Regions from separate parts of the Ureibacillus sp. FSL W8-0352 genome, predicted to be linked through region 3. Evidence: riboswitches for the same ligand, from Rfam matches in the RefSeq annotation. Region 3 holds a riboswitch; each other region holds the start of a gene.
The links. Region 3 has a riboswitch for S-adenosylmethionine ahead of NST98_RS11670 (O-acetylhomoserine aminocarboxypropyltransferase/cysteine synthase family protein). Riboswitches for the same ligand answer to the same signal wherever they lie in the genome.
Positions count from the first base shown of each region.

Region 1: linked by a shared signal. The riboswitch ahead of metA (homoserine O-acetyltransferase MetA) and the one ahead of NST98_RS11670 (O-acetylhomoserine aminocarboxypropyltransferase/cysteine synthase family protein) in region 3 are both predicted to bind S-adenosylmethionine.
Region 2: linked by a shared signal. The riboswitch ahead of metK (methionine adenosyltransferase) and the one ahead of NST98_RS11670 (O-acetylhomoserine aminocarboxypropyltransferase/cysteine synthase family protein) in region 3 are both predicted to bind S-adenosylmethionine.

Region 1 is NZ_JBBOQT010000001.1:755,560-758,845, forward strand. It holds gene NST98_RS03825 (DEAD/DEAH box helicase) at 1-859, shown strand, start outside; gene NST98_RS03830 (hypothetical protein) at 862-1,626, shown strand; SAM riboswitch class I at 1,691-1,798, shown strand; gene metA (homoserine O-acetyltransferase MetA) at 1,893-2,831, shown strand.
Region 2 is NZ_JBBOQT010000001.1:1,299,154-1,302,439, forward strand. It holds gene NST98_RS06575 (gamma carbonic anhydrase) at 20-532, shown strand; gene metK (methionine adenosyltransferase) at 623-1,819, opposite strand; SAM riboswitch class I at 2,052-2,163, opposite strand; gene pckA (phosphoenolpyruvate carboxykinase (ATP)) at 2,415-3,286, shown strand, end outside.
Region 3 is NZ_JBBOQT010000001.1:2,304,620-2,307,905, forward strand. It holds gene NST98_RS11670 (O-acetylhomoserine aminocarboxypropyltransferase/cysteine synthase family protein) at 372-1,673, opposite strand; SAM riboswitch class I at 1,786-1,893, opposite strand; gene NST98_RS11675 (glycerol-3-phosphate acyltransferase) at 2,039-2,683, shown strand; gene NST98_RS11680 (amidohydrolase) at 2,738-3,286, opposite strand, start outside.

The DNA of each region.
Region 1 (3,286 bases), 1.5 Mb from region 3:
GTTGCCACCATTAATCGGTGACGATACATTTGAAGAAACATTGGAAGTAGTTATGAAAGAAAGCGACACTTTTGAAGAAAAAAGGGAACTCGAGAAGCTTTTGGAAGAATCATTATTTGAACGCCTATATAAAAATTTACCTAGCACAAATAAGAAAATGCTAGGAATTCAATACAGAATGCATGAAAAGATTATGCAAACCATCACTCCATTTTATAGGACCGGCAACGAGTCCTTACATTGTGGTTTAGATAATTCTGATGAAGCAAGAGATCATAAATTAAATGGAAATTATGTAAAACGCCATGAACATTTATTATGGTTCGATCTACCAAACGAGCCACATTACTTTGAAGAAAGAATGAAGGAAGGCGCTAGTTTATTTAACTCTTCCGAACTAGAAACAATACGGAAACTATTAATCGATTTAAACGAAGCAACTGCAAAATCAAAAGAACAAGGCTTACTTGAAAATGATGCTTTAAAATCCGTTGGTGTGATTAGTTTCTATCGAGAGCAAGTAAATCGAGTTAATTTGTTAATAGAAGAGTTGAATTTGTCCCATTTACATATTCGGACAGGCTCTGTCGATAAATTCCAGGGTATGGAAATGGACGTTATACTACTAAGTATGGTTCGAAACAATCCACATGGAGAAATCGGTTTTGCAAAAGATTACCGCCGGTTAAACGTTGCATTATCGAGAGCAAGAGAATTACTGATGATTATTGGCAGCTCAGAAATGTTCATGAATCGACCAAAAGCAAAGAACACTAAAGAAATGTATCAATATCTATATGAAGTAGTGGAAAAACAACAAGGTATTCGAAAAATAACAAAGGAGACGTTCTTAACATAAACATGGAACTCCATCAAATACAGCAACAATTAATAAAAAAGCTTGAAAAAGAAAAATCTGGTTTAATCATTCATACCGATATTTGGTGTATTCCGATGCATACGTATGAAATCACTTATCAGCCAGTTCGAAAGAGGACGATGGATATATTAATGAAAATCTTACTTTTCTCTTGCCAAAAATCAACTTTCGAAAGGGCTGAACAGCTCAGTGAAATTTTACTGGTAGAGCCACTATTTATAGAAGATTTATTACGGAAAATGCAAAAAAATGGGTTGTTGATACGGGAAAATAACTATTATCAACTTACCGAAAAAGGAATGAAACAATTTTCTCTAGGAGTATTTGAAGAGGAATTAGAACCCGTAGTAATAGAGCTACTATATAGCCCTGTACATCATCAAATCGTAGAAGGCGATATTGAGGAAGTATTAGACTTTGATGATTTTCCGGAACAAATCTATCGTTATATACGTAATGAAGAGGGGCCAGTAAGTGCACCTTTTATGATGAAAGCAATACAAAACATGCAAGCGACGGAACTGGAAGAAGATCATCAAGAAATCAAATCCATACTATCAATGGAAAATACTCAAGTAAATGATGTCCCTTGTATCGAATTCATTATTTGGAACGCTGAAAACAAGGAATTATTTATCCGCGTATGGAATACATTATTTAATAGTTGGGATCAACAATTAGAACAAGAATTGAATGAGAAAGAGAGCTCGGAATGGCTAACAAAAATGCAGAGTAAAATAAAATAACCTAATATTGCAAATCCCTATTAAATGTGTTAGGATTATCTTAATTTTATAAGGATTCAAAACTTTCTTATCAAGAGAAGTGGAGGGACTTGGCCCAATGAAACTTCAGCAACCTCTAACGGATGTTAGAAAGGTGCTAATTCCAGCAAGGCTCAGCCTTGGGAGATAAGAGAGTGCGTGCAAGGAAATTTTGTACCCTCTCATTCTCTTTTCTGGAATGAGCAGGGTTTTTTTATTAAGATATTTTAGAATGGGGGACAAGAGGAATGCCTATTAATATTCCGAAAAATTTACCTGCTGGAGAAATATTGAGAAACGAAAAGATTTTCGTCATGGAAGAGGACCGCGCATTATCACAGGACATACGTCCATTGAACATTTTGGTGTTGAATTTGATGCCTGAAAAAGAAAAAGCGGAATTACAGTTGCTGCGATTGCTCGGGAACACGCCGCTGCAAACCAATGTAACGTTTTTAAATACAGCCACGTATGAACCTAAAAATGTATCCAAAAGCCATTTGGAAACATTCTATAAAACTTTTGATAAAATCAAGCACCGCCGCTTTGACGGAATGGTCATCACCGGGGCGCCGGTTGAACGGATGGAATTTGAAGAAGTCCATTATTGGAAAGAGTTGACTGAAATTTTGGACTGGGCGAAAGAGAATGTGACTTCAATCATTTATATCTGTTGGGCTGCACAAGCCGCTCTATATTACCACTTCGGAATCGGAAAATTCGAGTTGCCGAAAAAATGTTCCGGTATATTTGCGCATACCATTACGGATTTGACGAATGATTTGGTTCGAGGGTTCAACGATGAATTTGTGGCACCGCATTCCCGTTACACTTCCGTTTCCATCGAAGAAATAGAACAGCATCCTGATTTGCAATTGTTGAGCTATTCGGAAGAGGTCGGACCTTTTATCATCCAATCCAAAGACAACAAACACATTATGATCACTGGCCACTTGGAATATGACGCAACAACGCTTGCGGAAGAATACGAGCGTGACGTAAAGAAAGGTTTACCTATAGACATACCGGCAAATTATTTCCCTAATAATGATCCAACAAAGCAGCCAAAAAATACTTGGCGCGCCCATGCCCACTTATTGTTCTACAACTGGCTGAACTACTACGTTTACCAAGAAACGCCTTACGATTGGCATTATGTGGACGATTCAATCGAGTATCATATTTAAAATAACTGCAGGAATTCGAAATAAAAGGATTCCTGCAGTTTTTGTGCGCCCGGCATGTACATGAACTATAGGGTGTAAGTCCCGAACCCCGAAGACAGAAGTAGAGGTTAGCCAAGAGCAAGGGTGTCCGTGGTGACGCGGAATCTGAAGGAAGCTGGAGGCAAAACACCGGTCCGAGGAACACGAACCTCATATAAGGCTAGGTATGATTGAGTGAGTTTGCAAAACAAAACAAAGCTCTTTCTGTCGAAGGTCATATCGAGTAAATGAGGCGGATAGATGGTGTGAAAGTGCATGTACTTACCCGGGGAGGTCTGGCGGATAGGTGAAGTACGCTTCATAACCTACTTAGTGATAAGTAGCTGAACCGTCAGAAGTCAGCAGAGGTCATAGTATTAGTTGGTCTAGAACAACTAAGAAGGACCGAACAATTAAGAGAGAATAGCCCTTGGCAT
Region 2 (3,286 bases), 1.0 Mb from region 3:
AGAAATGAGGAGCTTTGCGATGATTTATCCTTATAAAGATAAAGAACCTAATATCGATCCTTCTGTATTTATAGCAGACCATGTAACGATTACTGGAGATGTTACAATTGGCGAAGATACGTCAATTTGGTTTGGAACTGTGATTCGCGGAGATGTTGCACCAACGATTATTGGAAAACGTTGTAGCATCCAAGATTTAAGTTGTTTACATCAAAGTCCCAATAACCCTCTAATCATAGAGGATGAAGTCATCGTTGGTCATCAGGCTACTTTACACAGTTGTATTGTACGTAAACGCGCTTTAATTGGCATGGGATCCATCATATTAGATGGTGCTGAAATCGGTGAAGGAGCACTCGTTGCAGCTGGAAGTTTAGTACCTCCTGGTAAAAAAATCCCTCCAAATTCTGTCGCTATGGGCAATCCTGCTAAAGTCGTCCGTCAAGTAACAGAAGAAGATCGTAAAGATATGGATCGCATTATTCAAGAATATGTTGAAAAAGGGAAATATTATCAGTCATTAAAGAAATAAAATTCAAGTTATTATATTTATACAATATTAAATTTACATTGAAAAATAAAAATGCAGGCGTTCATATTTGCCTGCATTTTTATAAAATAATTATAATCCTGCCTTCTCTCTTAATAATTGGGCCACATCTGTTCTTTCCCATGGCAAATCGATATCCGTGCGACCAAAATGACCATATGCAGCAGTTTGTTTATAAATTGGACGACGCAAATCTAGCATTTTAATGATACCCGCAGGTCGTAAATCAAATAGTTCTTTGATCCACTCAACTAATTTGCTCTCACTTACTTTACCTGTTCCAAAAGTATCAATTGAAATGGATACAGGACGTGCAACACCAATTGCATAAGCTAATTGAACTTCTACTCGATCAGCAAGACCAGATGCTACGATGTTTTTTGCTACATAACGCGCAGCATAGGCAGCAGAACGGTCCACTTTTGTAGGGTCTTTTCCAGAAAATGCTCCTCCACCATGACGAGCATATCCACCATAAGTATCCACAATAATTTTGCGTCCAGTTAGACCCGCATCTCCTTTTGGTCCACCAATTACGAAGCGGCCAGTTGGGTTAATGAAGTATTTAGTATCGTCATCAATCAACTCTATTGGAACAATTTCCTTAATAACTTTTTCCATCATATCTACTTTAATTTGATCAAGAGTAACTCCTTCATCATGCTGAGTAGAAATGACGATTGTATCAATGCGACGAGGTACATTATTTTCATCATATTCTACAGTAACTTGTGTTTTACCATCTGGTCGTAAATACGGAATCTCTTTTGATTTCCGAACTTCTGATAATCTTCTTGCAAGTCGATGAGCTAAACTAATCGGTAGAGGCATCAGTTCTGGAGTTTCATTGCAAGCAAATCCAAACATTAATCCTTGGTCTCCAGCACCAATCGCTTCGATATCCTCATCAGTCATATATCCTTCTCGTGCTTCTAAGGCTTGGTCTACACCTTCTGCAATATCTGGTGATTGTTCACCGATTGCAGTGAGCACCGCCAAGTTTTCTGCATCAAATCCAAATTTCCCACGCGTATATCCAATTTCTGCGACAGTGTCCCGAACAATACTTTGAATATCGACATAAGTTGTCGTAGTAATTTCTCCGGTTACAAGCACTAATCCAGTTGTAACAATTGTTTCACAAGCAACCCTTGCATTTGGATCTTCTTCTAGTATCGCATCCAATATTGCATCGGATATTTGGTCACAAATTTTATCTGGATGACCTTCTGTTACGCTTTCTGATGTAAACAGTCGACGATTTGACATTAAATTTCCTCCTAAATTTACGAGACGAATCTCTGCTATGATACGGTACTCATTATCCATTTTGCCTTAGCAACATTCGCCCGTAAGGAACAGTGCGAAGATGATGAAAGGCTTTAAGAAATTTTTATCTTTTTATAGGTTTTATAGGTTGAATGAGTACGACATTTGTGCTTGAATAAAAAAAGTTCCTATCCACATGCATGAGGAAAGGAACTAAACATTCTACCTTTCACTCTTATCGTTCAAGGGAACCCCTTGCATCAGGTTAGCACCACGCATTATTATAGTAATGCAGGTTGCCGGGTTTCATAGGGCCTTAACCCTCCACCAGCTCTGGATAAGAGTATCCGTTCAACCAACATGTTACGTAATATACTATACAATGTCAAATATTTTTTCCTTTTTCTCAAATTTGACATAACCCGGTATTCTATAATTTACTTATAAGTAGGTACTCTTGTTACAAGCAAAAAATTTTCATAAATAATTTTAAGAATTAGTATAGATTATTTCATCTAATGTGTTATACTAATTTCTGTATTATATAACCAACAATTAATTTTCCTAAAAATAAAAAAAGGATGGTATTTAATCGATGAATTCAGTAGAAATTGCAAATGAGCTGAAGGAATTATTAAAAGGTGGAAATATAAACACTCAATTGTCAGTGCCTCAATTAGTTGAAAAGGCGGTAACTCGTGGAGAAGCCAAATTAACAATTGATGGTGCAATTGTTGCTGAGACAGGTAAATATACAGGCCGTTCTCCAAAAGATAAATTTATTGTCGAAGAAGAAAGCATTAAAGATAAAATTGATTGGGGTAGTGTAAATCAGCCAATCTCTGCTGAAGTGTTTGATAACTTGTATATAAAAGTATTAAATTACTTAAAAGAAAAAGACGAGTTATTTGTATTTAAAGGCTTTGCTGGAGCAGATAAAGAATCTCAATTATCTATTCAAGTAGTAAATGAATATGCTTGGCACAATCTTTTCTGTCATCAATTATTCATCCGTCCAACAAAAGAAGAATTAGCTTCTCATACAGCTGATTTCACAATTATTTCTGCACCTGGTTTCAAAGCGAATCCAGCTGTTGACGGAACAAACTCTGAAGCATTTATTATCGTATCATTCGAAAAGAAAATTATTTTAATCGGTGGTACGGAATATGCTGGTGAAATGAAAAAATCTATTTTCAGTATCATGAACTACTTGTTACCTGAAAAAGGAATTCTTTCAATGCATTGCTCTGCTAACGTTGGAGAAGATGGTGACGTAGCGTTATTCTTTGGTTTATCTGGTACTGGAAAAACAACTCTTTCTGCTGACAGTGATCGTAAATTAATCGGTGATGATGAACATGGTTGGTCTGACAACGGTGTGTTCAACATTGAAGGCGGCTGCTACGCTAAAACAATTAATTTATCAGCTGAGAAAGAGCCAGAAATTTATAATGCCATTCGTTT
Region 3 (3,286 bases):
TGTATTCGAATGGGAATACAACTCACATCGTATTAAATTATTTTTGCTACAAATGAGTAGCCTTTCGATTAAACGCCTTTGAGAAAAATTTGAATTATCTACTGCAAATGAGCAGCCTTACTCAATCAATTATTTTAAGAAACTTTGAATAATTGGATCAGCTGCGAATGAGCAGCACTTTCCTATTAAATTTTCACTGCAAATGAGCATTTTATCTTTTGGACCATAGAGGATTTTAATGTTGCACATGAGCAACCTCTTCTCTTAATGACTATTATGGGGAGCGTTTAATGCTTTATTTTTTAACAGCCGCAAATGAGCAGCTATTATTAGCGATTCAATAGCGGTTCTTAGAGGGCTTGAACGAATGATTAAGCCTTATTTACACTAAATTCTGCCTCAGCTTTTGCTAAAGCTTGATCTAAATCTGCAATAATGTCATCTACATTTTCTAAGCCGATGGATAAGCGAATGAGTTCTTCCCCTACTCCAGCAATTTTTAATTCCTCAGCAGATAATTGTTGGTGAGTTGTTGATGCAGGATGAATAATGAGCGATCTTGCATCTCCAACATTCGCTACGTGAGAGAATAATTTCACGTTGTCAATTACCACTCGACCTGCTTCACGACCACCTTTAATTCCGAATGTTACCATTGATCCGTAACCGTTTTTTAAATATTTCTTCGCAAGGTGGTGAGATGGGAAGTTTTCATCCCCTGGATAATTCACATATTCTACGTATGGATGGTTTTTCAAGAATTCCACAATTCTTTCTGCGTTTTCACCGTGTCTCACGTAGCGAAGGTGAAGAGTTTCCAATCCTTGCAGGAAGCTAAATGCTGCATCTGGACCTAAAGTTGGACCTAAGTCACGTAATAATTGAACACGTAATTTTGTTGCAAAAGCAGCTCCTGCTGTATCGATGCCGTAACGAATTCCGTGATATGTGAGATCGGGCTCAGTGAATCCTGGGAATCGACCTTGTGTCCAGTCAAATTTACCCCCATCTACAACAATTCCTCCGATTGTTGTACCGTGTCCCCCAATCCATTTTGTTGCCGAGTGTATTACGACGTCTGCTCCAAATTCAATTGGGGTGCATCCATATGGAGATGGGAACGTATTGTCAATAATTAATGGTATGCCATTATCGTGAGCGATCTTTGCCACCGCTTCAATATCTAAAATATTTAAACTAGGGTTTCCTACCGTTTCAGCAAAAATCGCTTTTGTTTTGTCCGTAATCGCTTTGCGGAAGTTTTCTGGATCTCTTTCATCTACAAATTTTGTAGTAATTCCCCAGCGCGGCAATGTGTTTGCAAATAAGTTGTATGTTCCACCATATAAGGAACCAGCTGAAACAATTTCATCTCCTGCATTAGCGATGTTTAAAATGGAAAATGCAATCGCCGCCTGACCGGAAGATAAAGCAACAGCTGCAGTACCACCTTCTAGTAAAGCAACACGCTTTTCAAATACATCTACAGTTGGATTCATAATGCGAGAATAAATATTACCCACTTCTTCAAGAGCGAATAATTTGCGCGCATGTTCTGTGTCTTTGAATGCATATGCTGTTGTGCGATAAATAGGAACAGCAATAGCACCTGTAGTAGGGTCAGGTTGTTGGCCACCGTGAAGTAATAACGTTTCTGGCTTGAATTCGGACATCGTTTTCTCCTCCTAAATAAATAATTGATGGATTTCTTGAGGAGGCATTGAAGTAAAACAAAAACCCTCTTCTTATATAAGAAGAGGGTGTTGTATGCACGTACATTTCCTCCTCTTATCTTTCAGATCAATATGATCTGTAGGATTTAGCACCTTTGCAATTTTCTTGCCGGTTGCCGGGCATCATAGGGCCTAGTCCCTCCGCCTCTCTTGATAAGAGTATTGATTTGATTTCCATCGTTGGATTAACTATAAAACATAGTATGCCACTCTGTCAACTAATTTTTTAAAAAATTTGAAACTATTTTTTATTTTATTGAGTATAATATATTAAAATGCACTTTTCTATAAAGGAGTCCAATAGAATGATAACTGCAGTGATTACATTTCTTATTGTCGGCTATTTTATTGGATGTATTCATGGGTCAAATGCAGCACAATTACTTTCCGGTGTGAATTTAAAAGAAGCTGGACTCGGCAATGCAGGAGCTTCCAACGCTACCCTTACGCTGGGCTGGAAATACGGCATACTTGTTGGATTCATTGATATCGGAAAAGGAGTTTTTGCGATTATCTTAACAAGATATTTTTTAGATCACTATACACTATTTGAAACTGAACAAATCTCAATATTGCTCTATTTGACAGGTGCCGCAGTAATTCTAGGTCATAATTTTCCCATTCATATGCATTTCAGAGGCGGTAAAGGAACTGCTTCCCTCATCGGAATTTTCCTTGCAATCAATTGGAAATTTGGTCTACTTTCTATGATAGCTCTTGTCATAGTTTCCTTATTATCCAACTATTTAATTATCGGTGTATTCTTTTTGTATATCGTTTTTGCTATAAACTCTTTGCTGTTTGAACCAACTATTTGGCCATTTATCATCGTAATATTGCTGTTATTGGTTGCAACGATTTTACATTTAGAAAACATTAAACGCATTAAACTCGGGACAGAACCAACCATCAACGCAGCTTTTAAAAGAGAGAAAGATGAAACCGCATAAAAAAATCTCCCGTAAAGGTAATACACCTAACAACTACGGGAGGTTCTTTTTATTTCATTCATCGATATGAGAATTATCACGATATATTTCTTTTCCCTTAAAATAAGTTAACACGACTTTCGCTTCACTTATCTCACTAGGAGGTATTTTAAAGATATTTTTATCTAATATGATAAAGTCTGCTTGTTTCCCCACACGAATCTTCCCAATCCATTCTTCTTTTCCTATTTGTCTTGCCGCATAGATGGTGTAACTACGAAGCATTTGTTTCAACGTAGCACTTTCTTTTGGCCATAATGGTTTAAGATTTTTTTCTTCTTTTGCATGAAGTCTAGTCATTCCCGTTTCAATTCCGTATAGTGGATTCAACTCGCCAAAAGGATAATTACTCGAAGATGCAACTGGTAATCCCCGCTCAAAATAGCTTTTCATTCGATGCAAATCTTTTAATTCTTCCACCTTTTCTTTAACTCCCATTGTGTGATAAAAGAGAGATGGCTGAACAGATGGAATCAGACCAAACTTTCGAAATTGGGTTAAATTTTCCCTCGTCATAAAAGGGATATTGGTAATAGTATGCTTGAAATTCTGTTTTCCATTATG